Regions from separate parts of the Spongiibacter sp. C9W genome, predicted to be linked through region 2. Evidence: predicted binding sites of a transcription regulator. Region 2 holds the regulator's gene; each other region holds the start of a gene.
What was found. Region 2 encodes PhoB, which activates phosphate uptake and scavenging genes when phosphate is short. Its sites were predicted from a motif close to TGTCATAAANNTGTAACA; they were not measured.
Positions count from the first base shown of each region.

Region 1 (4,996 bases), 1.0 Mb from region 2:
GCGTCACCTGCCTGATTGGCAACGGTGTGGTGCTGTCGCCAGAAGCCCTGCTCAAAGAAATGGCCGAGCTCGAAGAGCGTGGTGTACCAGTTCGCGAGCGCCTGCGCTTAAGCCCCGCTTGCCCGCTGATTCTCCCTTATCACATCGCTTTGGATAATGCCCGCGAGATAGCACGTGGCGCTGCCAAGATTGGCACGACCGGCCGCGGTATCGGCCCGGCTTACGAAGATAAAGTGGCGCGCCGAGGCTTGCGTCTGGGTGATGTATTTAATGCCGAGCGCTTTGCCGAAAAGCTGAAAGAAGTGATGGAGTATCACAACTTTACTCTGACGCAGTACTACAAGGCAGAGGCGGTTGATTACCAAAAAACCCTGGGTGAAGCCCTGCAAATGGCTGAGCAGCTTCGCCCGATGGTTGTCGATGTTACCAGTGCCTTGCACGCCTACCGCGAAGAGGGCGCCAACATCTTGTTTGAAGGTGCTCAGGGATCATTGCTGGATATTGACCACGGCACCTACCCCTTTGTCACCTCGTCCAATACCACCGCGGGTGGCACGGCGACCGGTAGTGGTTTTGGTCCGCTGTACTTGGATTACGTGCTGGGTATCACCAAGGCCTATACCACGCGTGTGGGCAGTGGTCCGTTCCCGACGGAGTTGTCTGACAATGTGGGCGAGCACCTGGCCAAGCAGGGGCATGAATTTGGTGCAACCACCGGTCGTGCCCGCCGCTGTGGTTGGTTTGATGCGGTCGCCCTGCGTCAATCAGTGCGTATCAATAGTGTAACCGGCTTGTGCCTGACGAAGCTGGATGTGCTCGACGGCCTGGATACTGTGAAGGTATGTGTGGACTATCGCAACGCTGCGGGCGAGTCGATTTCTGCGCCATTTGATTGTGAAGACTACGATCAAATCACGCCAGTGTATGAAGAACTGCCAGGTTGGTCTGAGTCGACAGTGGGTGCCAAGTCGCTGGATGAGCTGCCCGACAATGCCCGCGCCTATATCAAGCGCATTGAGGCGTTGTTGAATGTGCCCATCGATATCGTGTCCACCGGCCCAGACCGCGTTGAAACTATCGTACTGCGCCACCCCTTCGCCTAAGTAAGCGGCGGCGATCTCAGGCTTTGCTGCCAAGATCGAGTGATAAAAAAAGGCCATGCATTGCTGCATGGCCTTTTTTGTTTCCGGGGTCGTTAGCTTAGAACGCCCACTGTGTGCGGATAGCAAAGCTGTCGATGTTGTCAGCAACCTCGCCTTTATCGTTCTGGATCGCGCCGCCGTCCAGGTCGTAGCTGCGGCTGTAATCAAACAGCACGCGCATGTTGCGGCTCAGATACCAGTTCAAACCCAGGGTAAAGCGCTTGGCTTCGCCGCCACTGATATTGTCATCTTCCAGATCAATTTGATCAAAGCGTGCAGCGACTTCCAATGCGCCCCAATCGCCGGTGCTGGCATTGAATGGCGTGTTCACATTGAAGTACTTAAATTCGCCTTCAGACGCTTTGTAGCGGCGTTGACCACCAAAGATACTGTAGCCGAGTTGCACGTAGTGCGCGGAAAAGCTCAGGTCGTCGCCACTGTCACGGCTAACATTGTTCGCTGCAATCTCACTTTGTACCGACCACGCACCGTGCATGGCGGCAAATTCGAAAACGCCTATCTCGACCTTGTCCATGTCGGCAACGCTGGCGTTAACGGGCTTAAGGTCAGAGAAGTTAGTGGTTTTATATGAGAACGAGGGGCTCTTGCCATTCGCCAAACCGTCGTCGCTGGTTTTGCGCAGGCCATAAGATGCACCCACGTGGACAACGGTATTGTCATTCAGAACCGGGGCGAAGCTGGCGCGCGCGCCGAAACCGTGGCCTTCATCGGCATCATTATTAGAAATGCCGTCGCCGAACAAACCGGCTTTAGCGTGCCAGTTGCTGCCACCGCTGGCTGCTGTGATGCCAATGGCGCGGTCAAAGTAGGGCGTGGTGAGTGCAGCAACCAGTGAGCGCTCGGTGAACATTATGTCGTTAGAGCTTTCTTCTACTTCCATGCTGACCGCATGCTTTTGGTTACCGACAGTCAATGTGATCGGGGCAGAGGTCAGTTTGTAACTCAGGTTGGCGTCTTTAACGCTGACCTTGTTGCCCGCGAAGTCACTTTCCAATACGTACTTCCAGCGACCGTTCAGTTTGCCTTTAGCGTAGAGACGAGCGCGGCGGATTTGTGTGCCGTCAATTGCATCTTCCTGGTTGGCGAACGCTTCGTGGTCGTGTGTGGCGTAGTCGGCGTGCAGGCGACCGCCAATTTGTATGCTGGCTTGCTTGTCCGCACTTTCAATCTTCAGGCCTTTGCTGCCCATGCTGACGGTCGCTTGCTGTTGTGCGCGTCGCGCTTGTTCGGCCTGCAGTGATTGCGCTTCCTCGGCACTGATAATGCCTTTTTCTTGTAGAAGCTTCAGCAGGGCGGAGTCCTGCTGGTTATCGGCGAAGGCGTGGCTGGTTGCAAGGCAGGCTGCAATTGATGCGCTGCATGCTAAAGAAGAGATCGTTTTCATTGTTTAGGCACCCAAAATGAAAGAAGTGGCACTTATGTTACAAACCGGCGACAAGTGTATTTCTGTTTTATGACATTTTTATGACTTGCAGGTGGCATTACTCCCTGTTTTTTACCAGGCAGGGGCTCGCTGAGCCCCTGCGTTGTTCTCTAAGGCCTTGTTATTCAAATACAAATTAGCTTCTTATGGCGGCTTTGTCTAAAAAATAAGCAAAAAACACCGGCTGAAACATTTTCGTCATAGTTTATTCACTGAGTTGTCACTTTGCCTGCCTAACATACGCCTCAACGACAACAAGCTATGCCCTATTTAAAAGGTTCCGGAGATAAGTTCCCATGAAAAAGCTTTTCGCAATGACAGCAATGGCCTCAGCGATGGCGCTGGTAGGCTGTGGTGGCGGCGGTGATATTAATATCAACGCCCAAAACAACTCTGTAGACAACAGCACCGGGAATGGTGGTGGTACGCCTTCCAATGCCTGTGCGTCTTATAGCGATAACGGCGTAACCCAGCAAGGCAGCCTGGACGGTGTGAACTGCATCTACGGTCCTGACTTTGTGAGCCTGACCAACCCGATCGAAACGCCTGCCGGCAACCCGGTTGTATTTGCCAAGCTGAGCAACGGCGGTGTGCACATCTTCCGCGATAGCCTGGTAGTGGGTAAAAACTACGATAACGATGCAGACTTGAATGCAGCAGGCATCACCAAGGGTGGTGACGGTGCAAGCATTCAGATCGAAGCTGGCACTACGTTGGCCTTCCAGTCTAGCGACGATTACATGGTGATTAACCGCGGTTCACAAATCATTGCAGAAGGCGAGATGAACGCGCCCATCACTATCACGTCAGTGTCAGATGCTGTGGAAGATTCCGTTGGCGCTGAGGACGTGCAACAGTGGGGCGGTTTGATCATTAACGGCTTCGGTGTCACCAATAAGTGTTCTTACACCGGCTCTTTTGCGAACAACAACTTGGCGACCAGTGACTGTCACGTTGCTGCAGAAGGTAAAGCGGGTGCTGGCCAAACGCATTACGGCGGTGACAACAACGAAGATAGCTCGGGTACGCTGGAATACTTCATTGTTAAGCACACCGGTTTCGAAGTTGAGGAAGACAACGAGCTGAACGGTATTTCTTTCAACGCTGTTGGATCGGGCACCACGGTTGATTACCTGCAAGCCTACTCAACTTACGACGACGGCATCGAGTTCTTCGGTGGTGCGGTAAACGTGGGTCACTACATCGGCATGTACGTGCGTGACGACTCTATCGATATCGATGAAGGCTACCGCGGCACGATCGACTACGCACTGGTTATTCAGTCTGAGAACGATGGCAACCGCTGTGTCGAGTCTGACGGTATTGGCAGCTACTCAAGCAAAGACCAGGCAACCATTGATGACTTCATCGCGCGCGGCTTGAACTCACAGGCAACCATCAAGAACCTGACTTGTATCGTATCCGCGACAGAGGTGAGTGGTCAGCCAAACGGTACTGGTACTCATGATCCCGGTCAGGGCATGCGTATTCGTGAAGCGCATTTCCCAACTATCCAAAATGCCTTGATCACCACCGCTTACAAAGGTGATGTGAAGCTGGCGGATGACGACTACAACTACTGTGTGCGCATTGACAACGAAGGCCTGCAAGCGGCTCAAGATGGCGATCTGAAAATTGAGAGCAGCATAATTGCTTGTCAGGACCTGACGGATGGCGGCGATCTGCCCAATGGCACCACGCAGCTGCAGTTCTTGCAGGCCAGCAACGACACTTACCAGTCGCTGGAAGCGGGTGAAGATCCCACTGCAGATGCGAATGCCAATCTGGAAATCCTGAAAGGCTTCTACTCGCTGCCACTGGCCGACATGAAAGTGAACGGTGCTGCCCCAACAGTAACACCCGCTGATGGTCGTGCCTTCATCGGCGCAGTCACCGAAGACGATGACTGGACTGCGGGTTGGGCCTACGGCTTGGACCCCGCTAACCGCGGCCAAGGCCTGTGGTTCGAATAAGCGAACGCAGAGTCTAACGCCAGAGCCGTAAAACAGAGGGCGCCTTACGGCGCCCTTTCTGTTGAAGACAGGTCAAATACGAGTAGGTCTTTACTGATGAAAAAGCAGATGATTAAAAAAGGGTTGCTGCCGGCATTTAGCCTGAGCGCTCTTAGCCTCGCCGTCTCGGCGGTGGCGCAAGAGGCCGACAGCGACCTCAGTTTTAACAAGCCATTGGAAGAAGTGGTTGTTGTTGGTCGCCTGAAGAGCACCGCCGAAAACCTGGTGATTGAGCGGCTGGAGCAAGAAGTCGCGGTGGATTTTCTCGGGGCTGAGGCGATTGGTCGTATCGGTGATTCAACCGTTGCTGCCGCGCTGCGCCGCGTGCCCGGTGTTACCTTAATTGATGACAAGTTTGTTTTTGTCCGCGGTTTGGGTGAGCGTTACTCAAGCACCTT
Region 1 is NZ_CM170672.1:2,663,151-2,668,146, forward strand. It holds gene AC2Q8J_RS12625 (adenylosuccinate synthase) at 1-1,103, shown strand, start outside; gene AC2Q8J_RS12630 (OprO/OprP family phosphate-selective porin) at 1,201-2,547, opposite strand; gene AC2Q8J_RS12635 (serine/threonine protein kinase) at 2,883-4,559, shown strand; gene AC2Q8J_RS12640 (TonB-dependent receptor domain-containing protein) at 4,656-4,996, shown strand, end outside.
Region 1: AC2Q8J_RS12630 (OprO/OprP family phosphate-selective porin) is a predicted target of PhoB. The motif match lies at 2,616-2,633, and genes of this name have one in related genera.

Region 2 (4,996 bases):
CAGTGCCTTGCCTTTAAAGTAGCCGTAGGTGCCCGATACCGAGTTGCGACCGAACATTTGAATATCGCGCGCCGACCACGATCCATCCATGCCGAGCTGACCCCAGCGCTGGATATTTTCCGGGTGGCCACACTTGCGAGTGCTTGAGAAAACCGCATCGACTTCGGCGATGGTCATCCCCTCAATGGGGTTGTCCTTGTGGACAAACACCGCCAGGGCGTCAATAGCCACCGGAACCGCAACGGGTTTGTAGCCATATTTCGCTTCGAAGGCTTCGATCTCTTTGTCCTTCATCTTGCGGCTCATTGGCCCCATGTTTGAAGTGCCTTCTGTCAATGCCGGGGGCGCCGTAGAGGAACCGGCTGCTTGAATCTGGACGTTAACGTTTGGGTAAGCGCGTTTGAAGTCTTCGCTCCAAAGCGTCATCAGGTTTGCCAGGGTATCTGAGCCAACGCTGGAAAAAGTGCCCGATACACCCGCCGCTTTTTCGTACACAGGCAGCGCCGGATCAACTTCAGTGGCTGCCGCCACCCACATAGAGGAAAGGCCAAATGCGGCCGCCATCAGACATTGCTTCAGTTTCACAGGTATCTCCCGATCAATAAAATTGGTAACACGGCTGTCATTTTAGCGGCGCTAGATGACGGATTTATTACAATGAGAAATCAGTTTACCCGAGTGATTAATGAACGTGGAAATAAACAACTGAACGTACTGCCATGCCCCGGCTGGCTGGAGATTTTCATCTCGGCCCGGTGGCGCAACAAAACATGTTTCACGATCGCCAAACCCAAGCCTGTACCGCCGGTATCGAGGGAGCGACTTTGATCAACCCGGTAGAAGCGCTCGGTTAGACGGGGAATGTATTGCGGCTCGATACCAATCCCGCTGTCCTGCACTTCCAACACACCGTGGCTGTCATCCTGGTACCAACGCAGCACAATTCGGTCATCCTCGGCGGTGTAGCGCGCAGCATTTACCGCCAAGTTAGACAGCGCGCTGCGTATTTCCGTCGCCTGCCCTTTCAGGGCAATGGCATCGTCACATTCGATGTCGATCTGGCGATTGCCCTTGGCGGCCGCGAGGGCTTCTTCGCGCACCATTTCCATCAGCGGGCGGATACGTATCACTTCATGCTCGCTGGCTTGAGGGACGGATTCCAGTCGCGACAAGAGCATTAAATCTTGAATGAGGTGGTGCATGCGGCGAGACTGCCGCAGCATTTGATCGATGGCGCGATCCCAGCGCGGATTGTCGCCACCGTGCTCAGAAAACGTCTCCAGGTAACCATTGATCACCGTCAGTGGCGTGCGCAATTCGTGTGACACATTCGCGACAAAATCTTTGCGCATTTTTTCGAGACGGTGGGTTCGCGTGACATCGCGGGCAAACAGTAAACGATTACCCTCCGCGAAAAAGCTGATGCTTAAACTGAGCTGTATCTCGCTGTTTACCGGCGACGCCATTTCAAAGGGCATGGCGTATTTTTCAGCTTCGTAGTAGGCAACAAAATTCGGGTTGCGCACTAAATTCAGCAGCTGCAAGCCGACATCTTCATCCCTGCGCAGCCCAAGTAGATCCATCGCCGCATCGTTGCACCATTCGATGTTGCCGTGACGATCCAGCATCACCACGGCATCTGACATCGATGCAAACGATGAATGTAAGTAATCAATAATTGCTTGTAACTGATCACGATCTCCCGACGCATGCTTCTGCATATCGTAAATCGTGTCGAAAATTTGACCCCACATGCCAATTGCCTCTGGCGGCTCGGTACCCAAGCCTCTATATAACCAGTCGCTCAGTCGTTGAAGTTGCCATAGCAGCCAGGTGCATATCACCGCTGCAACGATAAAAACGGGCCACACTCCAAGGTCGAACGCTGTTGCAAACACTGCCGCCGTTGCCAATGGCAGCACTACGCGAACAAGCTCCGTCTTCCAGCCGTAATACCGCATAGAGCAGCGCTAGGCGCTCACCCCCGTTGCGGAAAAACGGTAGCCAGTACCGCGAACGGTTTGAATCAGCTGCCCGAAGTCTCGCTCGTCGGTCAGCAGCGCTTTGCGAAGCCGGCGAATATGAACATCTACCGTGCGCTCTTCAACATAGACATTGGTGCCCCATACCTGGTCGAGCAGTTGACCACGGCTATAGGCACGCTCTTGGTGGGTCATGAAAAATTTCAGTAATTTAAACTCAGTGGGCCCCATATCCAAAGGCTCACCATTGGCAAACACGCGGTGACTGGCGGGGTCGAGTTTGAGGCCATCCACCTCAATGGTCTCTTCCTGCTCAGGCGAGCTGCCGCGGCGCAACACCGCCTTGATGCGCGCCATTAGCTCTCGGGAAGAAAACGGCTTGGTAATATAGTCGTCGGCACCGACATCCAGGCCCTGAACACGGTTGTCTTCATCGTCTTTAGCGGTGAGCATGATGACCAGCATATCCCGGGTTAATTCTTCCCGGCGCAAGCGGCGCAGCAGCTCAATACCACTGGTGACTGGCATCATCCAGTCCAGCAGTACCAGATCCGGGCGCTGATCAACAATAATTCCGTGCGCTTCCTGCGCATTGCTCGCTTCGATGCAGTCGTAACCGGCAAGCTCTAGCCCTACGCGGATCATCTCGCGAATGGCGGCTTCGTCATCGACGATGAGGATGGTCTTTGTGCTCATGCTCTTCCCTTGTAGCCTGTGGATGCTTGAGCCTGCATTAAAACGGCCTTTAATGACAATTATATGACAACGACTCGATCAAGGCGCCAGCCGTTGCCCCAAGCTTAGTCGAAAACGACAGTTTTATTACCGTGCACTAACACCCTGTCCTCAAGGTGATTGCGAAGCGCGCGGGCCAGTACGCTCTTTTCGACATCCTTACCCAGACGCACCAGGTCATCCTTGCTATGGCGATGCGACACTCGAATGACGTCCTGCTCGATAATCGGGCCCTCATCCAGCTGCTCAGTGACGTAGTGGCTGGTGGCTCCGATCAATTTTACGCCGCGATCATAGGCCTTCTGGTAGGGGTTCGCGCCAATGAAAGAAGGCAAAAAGCTGTGGTGAATATTGATCATTCTGCCGCTGTACGCACGGCAAAATTCCGGAGGAATAATCTGCATATAGCGCGCCAGCACGACACAATCAGCGGCATAGTTCTCTGTTAACTCTTGAATACGGGCGTGGGCCGGTGCCTTGTTTTGAGGGTCGACCGGCACATACTCAAACGGAATTCCATGCCACTCGACCATGCTGCGCAAGTTCTCGTGATTTGAGATCACACAGGGAATATCACAGTACAGCTCGCCGCTATGCCAGCGGTGCAATAAATCTGCAATACAGTGTGAGGCATGGCTTGCCAGAATCACCACCTTGCGCCGCCGCGCTGAGTCGACCAGCTCCCACTCCATGTCATATTCCTGCGCCAAGGGCGTAAATGCCTCGCGCACTGCCTCAGCACCGATGCTCAATGAATCGGCTTTAATCTCGTTGCGCATGAAAAACCAATTGCTGTCGGCATCGGCGTGATAATTGGCCTCGGTTAGCCAGCCCCCTTGATCGGCGACAAATTGGCTCACTTTGGCAACGATGCCAACGCGGTCCGGGCAACTGGTGATCAAACAGTAGGTATGTTCCATCTTTACAACAACATCCTTGCAAAAAAATCTTAACCCTTGTTCAGTATCGCCCGCACCGCCTGAGGCAGGTCTGCGGGAAGTACCACGGTCTTGGCATTGTCGGACGCCGACAGCTCACGCAGCGAGTCAGCGTATTTCTCACCCAGCAGATACAGCACGGGCAATTCATCACCTTTAACCGCTTCCGAAACTAACTCAATCGCTGCACCGCTGGCCTTAGCCAACACCACTTCCGCCTGGGCGTCGCGACGCGATGCTTCCAAGCGCCCCTCAGCTTCGAGGATCGCGGCCTGCTTCTCACCTTCGGCCTTGGTCACCGCCGCGCGGCGTTGACGCTCGGCAGCGGCCTGCTCTTCCATGGCACTTTGCATAGTGGGAGATGGATTAATGTCTTGGATTTCCACCGTTTTCAGTGTGATACCCCAGTCGGAAATATCGTCTGAAATCCCCGCCTTGAGCTTGGCCTTGATTTGCTCCCGCGACGACAGGGCCGAGTCCAACGACATCTCGCCTACAATTGAACGCAGTGCGGTCTGTACCAGGTTTTGGATGGCAATGGTGTAATTCTCAACACCGTAAACAGCTTTCTCAGGAGAGACGATATTTATATAGGCCACCGCGTTGGCGATAATCACCGCATTGTCTTCAGTGATAACCTCCTGGGAGGGGATATCCAACACAATGTCCTTGGTTGTTAAGCGGTAGGCCACTTGATCAACATAGGGAATAATAAAGTTCAAACCGGGGTTCAAGGTGCCGTGGTATTTACCAAGGCGTTGCACAATGTGTTTATAGCCTTGGGGAACGGTCTTCACCCCCATCGACAGCGTGACGACGACCAATACAAACAACGCCCCTGTAATTGCTAAACCATCCATATTCTTCCCCTAAAACCTCGTGAAATGAGCCCGCCAGTAACGGTATTATTCGGCAGCTTTGGCGCCGCGTTGGCGGCGTACTATCAATGAATTACCTGAGATATCTTCAACAATGACCCGGTCTCCAACGATCAAGGGCTCGCGACAAATGTAACTCCATTCGTCATTACCCAGCACCGGTATACTGAAGCGCACCTGCCCCTCGCGGTGGTCCCCAACGCGCGTAACCATACCCTCCTGACCCACAACCTGCTCGCGCGACATGCCCGATAAACTTTTATCTTTCATACGCGGATGCACAAATTTAAACCAGAGGAACAAGTCGACCGCTGACAGCCCCGCCCAGATCAACACTTGAACACTAAAGGGCAAATCCACAACGGCGGTGATCAGCCCCACCGCAATGGCGCTGGCACCGAACCAAAGCATGACAAAGCTGGGAACAAAGACCTCGCTGGCAACCAGTAAAAGCCCCAAAACC
Region 2 is NZ_CM170672.1:212,462-217,457, reverse strand. It holds gene AC2Q8J_RS00995 (PstS family phosphate ABC transporter substrate-binding protein) at 1-585, opposite strand, end outside; gene phoR (phosphate regulon sensor histidine kinase PhoR) at 666-1,961, opposite strand; gene phoB (phosphate regulon transcriptional regulator PhoB) at 1,971-2,678, opposite strand; gene purU (formyltetrahydrofolate deformylase) at 2,783-3,637, opposite strand; gene AC2Q8J_RS00975 (SPFH domain-containing protein) at 3,667-4,515, opposite strand; gene AC2Q8J_RS00970 (NfeD family protein) at 4,561-4,996, opposite strand, start outside.

Region 3 (4,996 bases), 590 kb from region 2:
CCGCCAGTGCCGCACGGTGTTTTGTTAGATGCATTTTATCTGGCCTACGCCGAGGACAGCAGCTCCCGCAGTCAGCTGTTTCCGGGCGTGATAGCGGCGCTGGAATACTGGCAGCAAGCCGGTATCAAACTGGCGTGCGTCACGAATAAGCCCGAGCGTTTTACGCACCCAATTCTTGCGGAATTTGGCCTGCAGTCGTTACTGCCGGTGGTGGTGGGGGGCGATACACTTGCCCAGCGAAAACCCGACCCCGCGCCTTTGCTGCATGCCTGTGAGCGGCTGGGCGTCGCCGCGGGCAATACTGTAATGGTGGGCGATTCCTCTAACGATATAGACGCTGCCCACGCCGCTGGCATGCCTGCTGCCTGTGTTAGCTACGGCTATAACCACGGCGCCCCGATTGCCGAGGCCGGAGCCGATCTACTGGTGGATGATTTTGGGTCGCTGCGTTAATTTTGCGGCTTGATATAGGCATAGCGCCGGCACTGAGCCTGCCACGCCAATGATCGGCATTCACACGCTGGGGTGAGCATATCAGCCTGAATGCCGTTGAGTTCTATCAGCCTGTTTTCCAACTCATCCTCGCTCTCCAGTTCGCCGTCGTGGCCAATGTGCAGGGTGTCCACAGTGTGTTGATGGAGAAGGTGGTGGCCAATTAACAGGCTGCGATGGCAGCTTGCCGGGTCTTTTTCTGCACACATCAGTGCAATGCGCATAGGCTTGTTCAGGCCGTTAAATACTCGCTCGATACCGCGCTGGAAAAGCGCCGCTGTTTGCAGGCGGCTGAATTGCACTTGACCGTGCTCGTTGTAGTGCGCGGGGTCTTTTGAGCGAGGCCCCAGCTCCTCGCCCAAATAGACATAGGCAATGCCTGCCTCTCGCAAACGCTTTGCCAGTGGTTCGCGGTGGTAGTCGTGGAAGGCGCGGCTGTAGGGAACAGAGCGAACATCGGCAATGGCATCAATGCGGTGTTGCCGCAGTTGGCGCAAAAATTCCTCTAGCGGTTTTGTTGCGTAGCCAATGGAGTAGAGGGCGTGCATAGCGTGCTCAAAGCCACCAGTTTACACGCCCACTTGGGCTTGGCTCTAGCGGAAGTTTTCGGGAATGGTTAGCTCGTAGGTTGTGCCAAACCACGGTATGCCGAAATTTACCGGGCCGCGCTGATAGCTGAAGTACAGCCGGCTGCCATCGGCGGTAAATGCCGGGCCAGTCAGCTCGCTTTTACCGCCGGGGACCTGCAGCAAGATCTTCGCATTGGCATTGGGGACCATTACCATCAAGCGCATCGCATCGCCATCTTCGGCGACGATAACGTCGCCGGCGGGGCTGACAACCAGGTTGTCGACATCGTCATAGGGGGTTTCGTCAACGGCGGTGAGCTGTTCGTTGTCGAATACGACTTCGATAAGATCGTTGTCGATATCCAAGGCATATACCCGGTTGTCGCCTTTACAGGCAAAGAACACCACCGCCCGCAAAGGGTGGCTACTGCCCGCGACGGTGCGGCCGTCGGTAAAGCTTTGTATCCATATTCCCTCTCCGCCTTTGAAGACGGTTCCCGGTGCACCGGCGCCGGTTGACGCAATGTCGGCGCGAACGTCAGCCTGGGGGCGTTTGGGCGATTGGACTTCCACCCATTTCACCTTGTGCAACCGTCGCGCCTCGCTGAGTGCGTCCTGATAACCGCCATTTTCGAAGCCCTCGATTTCCAGCACTTCCAGCAGGCCGTTATTCAAGTTGAGTCCCTGCCGCCCATTCATCGATGGGGCATCTCCCAAGGCGGTGTAGCGGTAGAGCCGACCATCGCCGGCATCCTCGGTGAGATACACGGTGCGAGTGGGCAGGTCTACGGCCACTGCCTCATGGTTGAAAATTCCCAGCGCTGGCCGAGCCACGGCGCTGTCTGCATCGCCAAAGGGATCGCATTCGTACACCAGGCCATCCCGGACTTCCTCGCAGGACAGCCAGGTTTGCCAGGGGGTCGCGCCGCCTGCGCAGTTGTTGCGGGTATCTTTAAGAATGCGGTAGTTGTCGGTAATGCTGCCGTTGGCATCAAAACGCAGAGCACCCACTCCGCCAGGTGTGGATTCACTGTTGGATACGTAAACCCAGCCGCCGTCGTCGCTTTGGAACACCGCCCCGCCATCGGGGTTGCTGTGCCAGAGCGTGAAGTTGAGTGATGGCGAGAAGCCGGCGCGGGCCACGCGGCGTATGGAGAAGCCTTCGGGAATCAATATGTCGTCAACGTCAGAGGTGAATAAGTCGCCGATATTGGCTAGCGGGCCGGGTGACAGCGGCAGCTCGGTTGCCGGGGGAACGGGCGGTTGTGGTGGCTGGGGTGTGTCGCCGTTATCTGGCGTGGTGTTGCTTGTGCTGCGACTCGAGCCGCCACCACATGCGGCGAGGCCAGCGGCGGCGGCACCGAGAAACATTGCGCGCAGCACGTCGCGGCGGCTCTTGATAAGGGGTGGCTGTGTCACCTGTCTACTCCTTTTACTGGCCCGTCTGCCTGGGGGCAGCAGGCCTTAGGCAAAGATTCACTAGGCCGCGAAAGGTAGAGCAAAACTGTGGCAGTTTAATGACACGGAGGGCGCGTTTGTGTCGCAGATAACGGCGTAGGTACTTTGCAGAAGGCGTGACAGGGTGGGGCTATCGACGGGGCGGCTGAAGGGCCAATACCACCCTGCAGCCGCCGTGCTCGCTTGGGCTAGTGGTCGCCAAACAGAAAATTGCGAATCAGCTCTTTACCGCCCTCGGTCGCAAAGGACTCGGGGTGAAACTGAATGCCATGGATTGGGTGTTCGCGGTGCTGAACCCCCATAATTTCGAACTCACCGCCGCGCCGCACCTGGCTGGGGTCGCTAAAGGCATTGGGCGGGATGTCGCCGACTAGCGCAGTGACTTGCAGGCAATCGGGTAGAGACTCTGCCTCGGCGATCAGCGAGTGGTAGCGCATGACTTCCAGCTGGTCCGGGACATTGGCAAACATGCCTTGGTCATTGTGGTTAATCGGGCTGATTTTGCCATGCATGGGCAGTGGCGCCTTGACCACGTTGCCGCCGAATACATGGACGATGCCCTGCATACCTAAGCAGACGCCGAGTAGCGGAGTGTGCTTGCCGAGCTCGGCGATCACCTGTGAGCACACGCCAAAGTAGTGTTCGTCATCCGGCGAGCCCGGGCCGGGTGAAACGATAATGCGGTCGGCGTCGAGCTGGCGGATCTCGTCCAAACTTAATTCGTCGTTGCGTTTAACGACAATACGAAAGTCGTCGAGCCGCCCGCGGCTCTTTTCGCTGCTCAATATCTCGCCAATATATTGGTAGAGGTTGTAGGTGAAGGAGTCGTAGTTATCAATAATGAGGACTTTCACGATTCGCCTCCTTCGCGGTCATCGACCATAAATTTATCCAGGACCTTTTTGGTGCCGGCGAACTTGCGCCGAATTTCCTCGTATTCATCGTCGGGGTTGGAGTCGTACACATTGCCGCCGCAGGTTTGCACATAGGCCTCTTCGCCATTGGCAAATACCGTTCGGATGGGGATGGCAAAGGTGCAGTCCCCGTTGAATGAAAAGTGCCCGACCGCGCCGCCATAGGGGCCGCGTCCGTCGCCTTCCAGTTCGTTGATGATCCGCATGGCCTCAATTTTGGGGGCGCCGGTTAGCGTTCCCGCCGGGAAGTTGCTGGGCAGGGCCGAGAACATGTCTTCGCCCTCGGCGATAATGCCGACAATTTCGCTGGAAATATGCTGCACGTGGCTGAAGCGCTTAATGTCCATCAGGCTGCGCACCTTCACCGTGCCAAACTGGGCCACACGACCAATATCATTGCGATGCAGGTCGACAATCATATTGTGCTCGGCGATTTCTTTGGGGTCGTTGAGCAGTGCACGGGCCAGTGCGGTATCTTCTTGTGGGTCGGCGCCGCGCCGGGTGGTGCCCGCCAGCGGGAAGGTTTCCATCTCGCCTTGGCGCAATCTAAACAACAACTCGGGACTGGCACCGATCAGTTTTTGCTCGCCGAATTTTACGTAGTACATCTGCGGCGAGGGGTTAATTTCACGCATTTCCTCGTAGATATTGATGGTGTCGCCTTCGAGGCGAAAGCGCTTTTTAAAACCGACTTCCGTCTGGAAAATTTTGCCGTCGATAATGTCCTGCTTCACCTTCATGACGGCGGCGCGGTGATCGTCGCGGCTCATGGTTTCGCCGCAGGAATATATTTTCAAGGGGCCGTTTGCGACATCGTCTTCGGCGAGCAGGGCTTCAACATCATCCAGGCGGCTGTCGTGGTAGTAAAAATAAATGAGTTCCCCGGTCATCTTGTCGAGGATCAAGCCATCTTTAAAGAGCCCAAATCGAAAGGCATCAAACAGCTCACTACTCTGGATGCTAAGGCTGGGCTCGAAGTAATTCATCGCGTCGTAGCCGAGATAGCCGGTGAGGCCGCCGGCGTATTTTCGAGAAATAATGTCCTGCGGGACGATTTCCCGGAGCAGGGAATAGGGATTGTCGCTGGGGTAATCGGCCTTGCTGCCGTCGCGCTCCTCAATAGTGAGCGTGTTGCCGTTGGCGTAGAGCAGCTGCTCGGGGTCGAAGCCGATAATGGAGTGGCGGGCCATATGGCTGTCCTCGCCGAGCGACTCCAGATAGAAGCAGTTGTCGTAGCGCTTCTCGATTTTCTTAAACAGTTTAAAAAAATCGCAGTCGGCGCTAATGGTAATGTAATGCGGCTTGCGGGGCAGGCGCAGTCGAGGGGGTAGTTGGCTCATAGGATGTCGGTGCTTAGCCTCGGGAGTGTCGTTTGCGGGCGCGTGAGCCACGGGTGACGGTGGCAATGCCAACACCCAGTTGCTCGGCGATTTGGCGCTGAGGTATTCCGGCATCGAGCAGCTTGAAAATTTGTAGCCGCTTGCTTACCTCGCTGAACTCCGACGGTGTGAGCAGATCGTTTAAGCGCTGATCTAACTCACTTTCGGATGTTGCGGCAAAGAG
Region 3 is NZ_CM170672.1:3,104,088-3,109,083, forward strand. It holds gene AC2Q8J_RS14735 (phosphoglycolate phosphatase) at 1-453, shown strand, start outside; gene AC2Q8J_RS14740 (DUF488 domain-containing protein) at 450-1,040, opposite strand; gene AC2Q8J_RS14745 (alkaline phosphatase PhoX) at 1,086-2,480, opposite strand; gene AC2Q8J_RS14750 (anthranilate synthase component II) at 2,708-3,373, opposite strand; gene AC2Q8J_RS14755 (anthranilate synthase component I family protein) at 3,370-4,773, opposite strand; gene AC2Q8J_RS14760 (Trp family transcriptional regulator) at 4,787-4,996, opposite strand, start outside.
Region 3: AC2Q8J_RS14745 (alkaline phosphatase PhoX) is a predicted target of PhoB. The motif match lies at 2,567-2,584, and genes of this name have one in related genera.

Region 4 (4,996 bases), 990 kb from region 2:
TCCGTGCCCAGGGGGTATAGCATGGTTGCTACCACTTCATCGGCGGCGTCACCCACATAGTGCTCAGGGCGCTTGATACGGTTGACTACGCTGAGTTCTTCGTCACCGTTTAGATCGACGCAAAAGGCCCGCTCGTCGATGTCCGGGGTCGAAATATCGTGTAGATCCTTAATAGCCATTTCCAGTATGGAGAGGTTTGCCAGATAGGCGTCTTTTGAATATTGGCCGTCACCGCCACAACTGGCTTGGCGAAACTTGGCAGGCAGGCGAATCATGACATCGTCGGTTGCGCCATTGGTTGGCCAGAATGTGCTGGGCAGCGGTTTGTAATTGAAGGCCACCCAGTGGCTGCCATCTTTGGCAAAGCCCAGTTCATCGAAAGCCTTTGCCCCCAGTGCTAAATTTTTTAGCTCGGGAATGGGGCCCTGCCAGTCGCGGGTATTTTTAAGTTGTTCAATCAGCGGGCTGTAATTATCGGTATGGATATAGTCCAGCGCATGCTGGTCGCTGATTTTTTCAATGCGTTCGCGGCGATCTTCAAAAAGGTTGGTCCAGTGGTTAACTTCGCCAATGTCAGAGAACAGGTACGCGACCTGCTGACTGCCATCGTCCATGGTGTTGGGCCTGCTGCGATAGGGGTAGGTTTGGTGGCAGGTCATACACGGGTTGTACTTGGCTTCGTGCTTGGTATAGCACTGGGGTGGGATAACCGCCTCTGCATTGTAAATGGTTTCTGGTTTGGGCTGGCGCAGGGTCGGTGTTGGTGAAGCGGTGGCAATCTCGCCTGGAAACGAAAGACTGCTCAGCAGTTCCTGGTCTGCCGCCGGGAGCTTGTCCCCCGATTGCCCCGGCGCTTGCTGGCCAGGGGGCGCCGTTGTGTGGGCGTTGTCACCACTGCATGCATACAGCAAGGCACTGAGAAGAATCATCCAGGTTTTTTTCATTGCGGATACCAACATGTTTACTAATAAAAAAAGGGGCGAAGAATCCGCCCCTTTTGTTTACTGTTGCTTGGCCCATCGGCCGCGCGTCGTACTACAGAGCAGGATCTTCAAACAGCCAGATCACATTGTTCTCGTGGTTGCCAGTGTCTTCGCCAATCAACACTCGTCCATCGTCCAAGATCACCAGATTGTCGGGGTTGGAGATGTTATTTGTGTTACAGCGGTTTGCTGCGCGATCGCCGTAGTAGGGGCCGCCGACAAGCGCTGGGGTGAGGGTGTTGATGTCCACCAGGCCATCCTTTTCAACGAGCTTCATGCGGTAGACCACACCACACTTGCCGTGAGTGCCGTCTAGCTGAATGTCTCCGGCGCCGTCAGCCATAGTGGCGTCGAACGAAGACATGGCCAGATACATGTAGGCTTGGGCACCATCTGCAGCGCCGTTATTCCACCATGTGTCGGCCAAGCCAAAGTTGATGTTGATGCCTTCCATCTTGCGGAACTCAGCCGTCGCGCCCATTGCCGCAGCGAGTTTGCGGCTTTCAAGGAAGGCGACACGCTCGTCGGCAAAGGGGTTGGCAGCAACGCTACCGCTGTTGTCGAGGTCTTGCCCTGACTTGAATTCTGCGAAGGCCTGAATTTGCGCATCGCTAATGTGCTTGGCGTCGGCAAACGTGCCGTCGAAGCTCGCAATGGCGTTTTCGATATCGGCCTCATTGCCAGCACCGATCTCAATCCACTCCACAGCAAAGGCAGCTTCCGCTGGGTCAGTGATGCCATTGGACTGGGTGACTTTTGCGGCGTAGAGCTTGCCTGCGCTCATATCGTTAGCGGCGTTGGCCACAAACTTAAACAGCACTGTGCCGGTGCCATCGTCGCTGAGGAAGACGGTGCGGCGGTCTGGCATAACCACGGGGTTTTCGTGTGAGAAGCGCCCCATCAGCTCAAGTTTGTTCACTTCAACATCGGCAACATTGGCTGTCGCTGCAGTGTTGTTAGTGCCGATCTCGACAATGTAGCCGTAGTCGTAAGGGTTGCCCCAGTTACCGCTGCGATCAAGCGGGTAGCCTTTGTATTCAGCAATCGCTTCGGCATTGGAGAAATAATTGGCATTGGCATTGAACCAGTCGGCTGTATTGTCAAAGTACAGTTCTTCTGCCGACAGTGGCGTGCCCCAGGGGCTTACGGTGCCAAAACAGTTAACCCAGGTGCCGTCGACACTGGAGAAGTCCAGCATACCTTCCTGGGTCGGGCTGTAGGTATCCGTTAAGCGAATACGGCTCATGCTGCCTGGGCGGTCTTCCCAGTTGGTATACAGGTAGTAGCCGGTGCCACCATCGGAGACGGCGCCGTTAAAGTCGGGGTCGTTAGAGCTTTTGATTAAACTGCCGTTAGCGCTGAGGATGTCACCCATTTTGTTGCCATCGGCGAGGTTGTCACCCTGCTGTGCCAACACAATGTAGCTGCCAGCGGCGCTTTGTACAGTTTCTTTTTGTGCCGTGGTGATGGGGAAATCCAGAGCGGCGATATCGCCCATGTTGTTAACGTCGGCGTTAAAGTAGCCAACGGTACCTACGTTAAAGACCTTGCCAGCCGAATCGGTGGTTGTATTAGAGCTGCTTGGGTGCTGAATATTGGAGAACAGCTTGCCGTCTTCGTTAACGAATATCCCGGTAAACTCAGCGCCGAGCGGAGCGGTAGCAAACCGTTTGAGGCCTTTAGGTGTCACCGTAGAGACGCCATCAGCACCATCTTGACCGTCTGCGCCATCCTGCCCATCAGCGCCATTTGCACCATTGCTTCCATCTACGCCCGCAGGACCTTGTGGGCCTACCGCGCCGTCTTGGCCATCGCTACCATTTCGTCCGTCATCGCCGCCGCAGGCTGACAATGTTGCAGCCAGAATAGCGGCAATGGAAGCGCTCAATAACTTCTTGTTCATAACAGTTCCCTAGAAAGAGGTGGATTGGTCTAGTTATAACGGGGGGCCAGTCTAGGGACGGACTATGACGGTTTAACAAAGAAAACATGTCGAAGTGTTGACGAATTTGTGACAGTCGACATCTAAGCTTGATAACACGGCGGCTGTATTTCCAAGAGGCAGGGTGTGGACGGGCCTACCTCTGCAGCTTATAACATGTCAGCATGGTGGTTTTACTTTGATCGCTGAACCATGTTGGAAAGCTGGAAAGATTATTGCCCTTACTGCGGCGAGCGTATCGAACTGCTGATCGACCCGAGCCTGGCAGGGGAGCCGTACGTTGAAGACTGCGAGGTTTGCTGTCGCCCCATGCGCGTCAGCGTGAGCGATGGCGACGCGCCACTGGGCGCTGATAGCTGGGCGCAGGCGATAGAGGAGCTGCCCGCGTCAGCGTCCGACTCCGGTTTGCAGGTTCAGCTTCAACGCGAAGATGAGGTGTAACGATGCCCTGTGAACTGCGAGCGATAGAAGCAGATATCTGCCAGCTGAAGGTTGATGCCATCGTTAATGCCGCCAATAACAGCTTGCTCGGCGGGGGCGGTGTCGACGGCGCCATTCACCGGGCGGCGGGGCCGGCGTTGTTGGAATTCTGTCGCGGCTTGCAGGGTTGCGCGACCGGCGATGCCAAAGTCAGCCCCGGTTTTGCACTGCCAGCTCAATATGTTCTTCATACGGTAGGGCCGGTGTGGCACGGCGGTGAACAGGGCGAGGCCGATAAACTGGCGAGTTGCTACCGCCGCTGTATTGAAGAGGCCAAGGCACTGGAGCTCGCTACTCTGGCCTTTCCGGCCATTAGCTGCGGCGTATATGGCTACCCTCACGACCAGGCTTGCGCTATTGCGGTGGCCAGTTTACGGGAGGCCTTGCTTGAGCCGCGCAGCCTCCGGCAGATCTTTCTGGTGGCGTTCAGTCCGGAAATGCTGGCCCACTGGCAGCGGGCTTTAGCGCACGGCTAGGTTTTACTGGCGGCCTAAAGCCTTGAGCAAACTGGCTTCCGTTTGTGGCCCCGTGAGTACACTGTGCAGTTCACCTTGTGGGCTGAGGATATAGGTGGTTGGTAATACTTTAGGGCGTTCTTGCCCGAGCAATTGGGCGGGGTCGGCGAGCATACTTTCGAATTGAATATCCAATTCGGCAATGGCCTCGTCTAGCGCCGGGCCCTGCAGGCGGTCGTAGTTTGCGCCGTAAACGTCGATGTCGCTGTGTTCGGCATCAAGTTTATTGAGTTCGGGAATTTCATCGCGACAGGGGCCACACCATGTCGCCCAATAATTAATCAGTACCCAGTTGCCGGTATCAGGCAAGCCCGCTGCGCTGGTTTCGCTGCGGCTGCAGGCGATTAATAAAGAGCAGGTAAGCAGTAGCAAGATTGATCGCAGTTGTATCATTTCCTATTCCAAATGGTGGCCAGCAATGCGCTGTGTATAATGTCGCTCATCGTTTACTACGCTGGATGAGCCATGTCTGTTTACACCCTGTACCACAATCCTCGCTGTTCCAAGTCACGTCAAACCAAGCAGTTGCTTGAAGACAATGGGATAACACCAGAGGTCGTCCTGTATTTAGAAGACAGCCCGAGTGCGGATACGCTGCGAGACTTGCTGGCGAAGCTGGGTATTTCTCCGCGGCAATTGTTGCGCAAGGGCGAGGCAGAATACAAGGAGCGCGGCCTGGCGGATGACAGCCTCAGTGATGAGGCCTTAATTCAGGCGATGGTTGAAGCGCCGAAACTGATTGAACGGCCGATTGTCGTAAAAGGCGATCAGGCGGTGCTCGGGCGTCCACCTGAGAACGTACTGGCTTTGATCGATTAAGGAATCTTCAATGACAGATGGCCCCTACATTTTGGTGCTGTACTACAGCCGTCACGGCGCAACCCGGCGCTTGGCCGAGCAGATAGCGCGTGGTGTGGAGCAGGCGGGTATGGCAGCGCGGCTGCGCACGGTGCCCGCGATTTCCACCGTGTGTGAGGCCGTCGAAGAGGATATTCCGGATGAGGGGCACCTCTACGCCAGTCAGGAAGATTTACGCGATTGCGCGGGCCTGGCAATGGGCAGCCCTACGCGCTTTG
Region 4 is NZ_CM170672.1:1,203,910-1,208,905, reverse strand. It holds gene AC2Q8J_RS05825 (hypothetical protein) at 1-944, opposite strand, end outside; gene AC2Q8J_RS05820 (alkaline phosphatase PhoX) at 1,036-2,886, opposite strand; gene AC2Q8J_RS05815 (CPXCG motif-containing cysteine-rich protein) at 3,118-3,366, shown strand; gene AC2Q8J_RS05810 (O-acetyl-ADP-ribose deacetylase) at 3,369-3,881, shown strand; gene AC2Q8J_RS05805 (TlpA family protein disulfide reductase) at 3,885-4,313, opposite strand; gene arsC (arsenate reductase (glutaredoxin)) at 4,386-4,739, shown strand; gene wrbA (NAD(P)H:quinone oxidoreductase) at 4,750-4,996, shown strand, end outside.
Region 4: AC2Q8J_RS05820 (alkaline phosphatase PhoX) is a predicted target of PhoB. The motif match lies at 2,983-3,000, and genes of this name have one in related genera.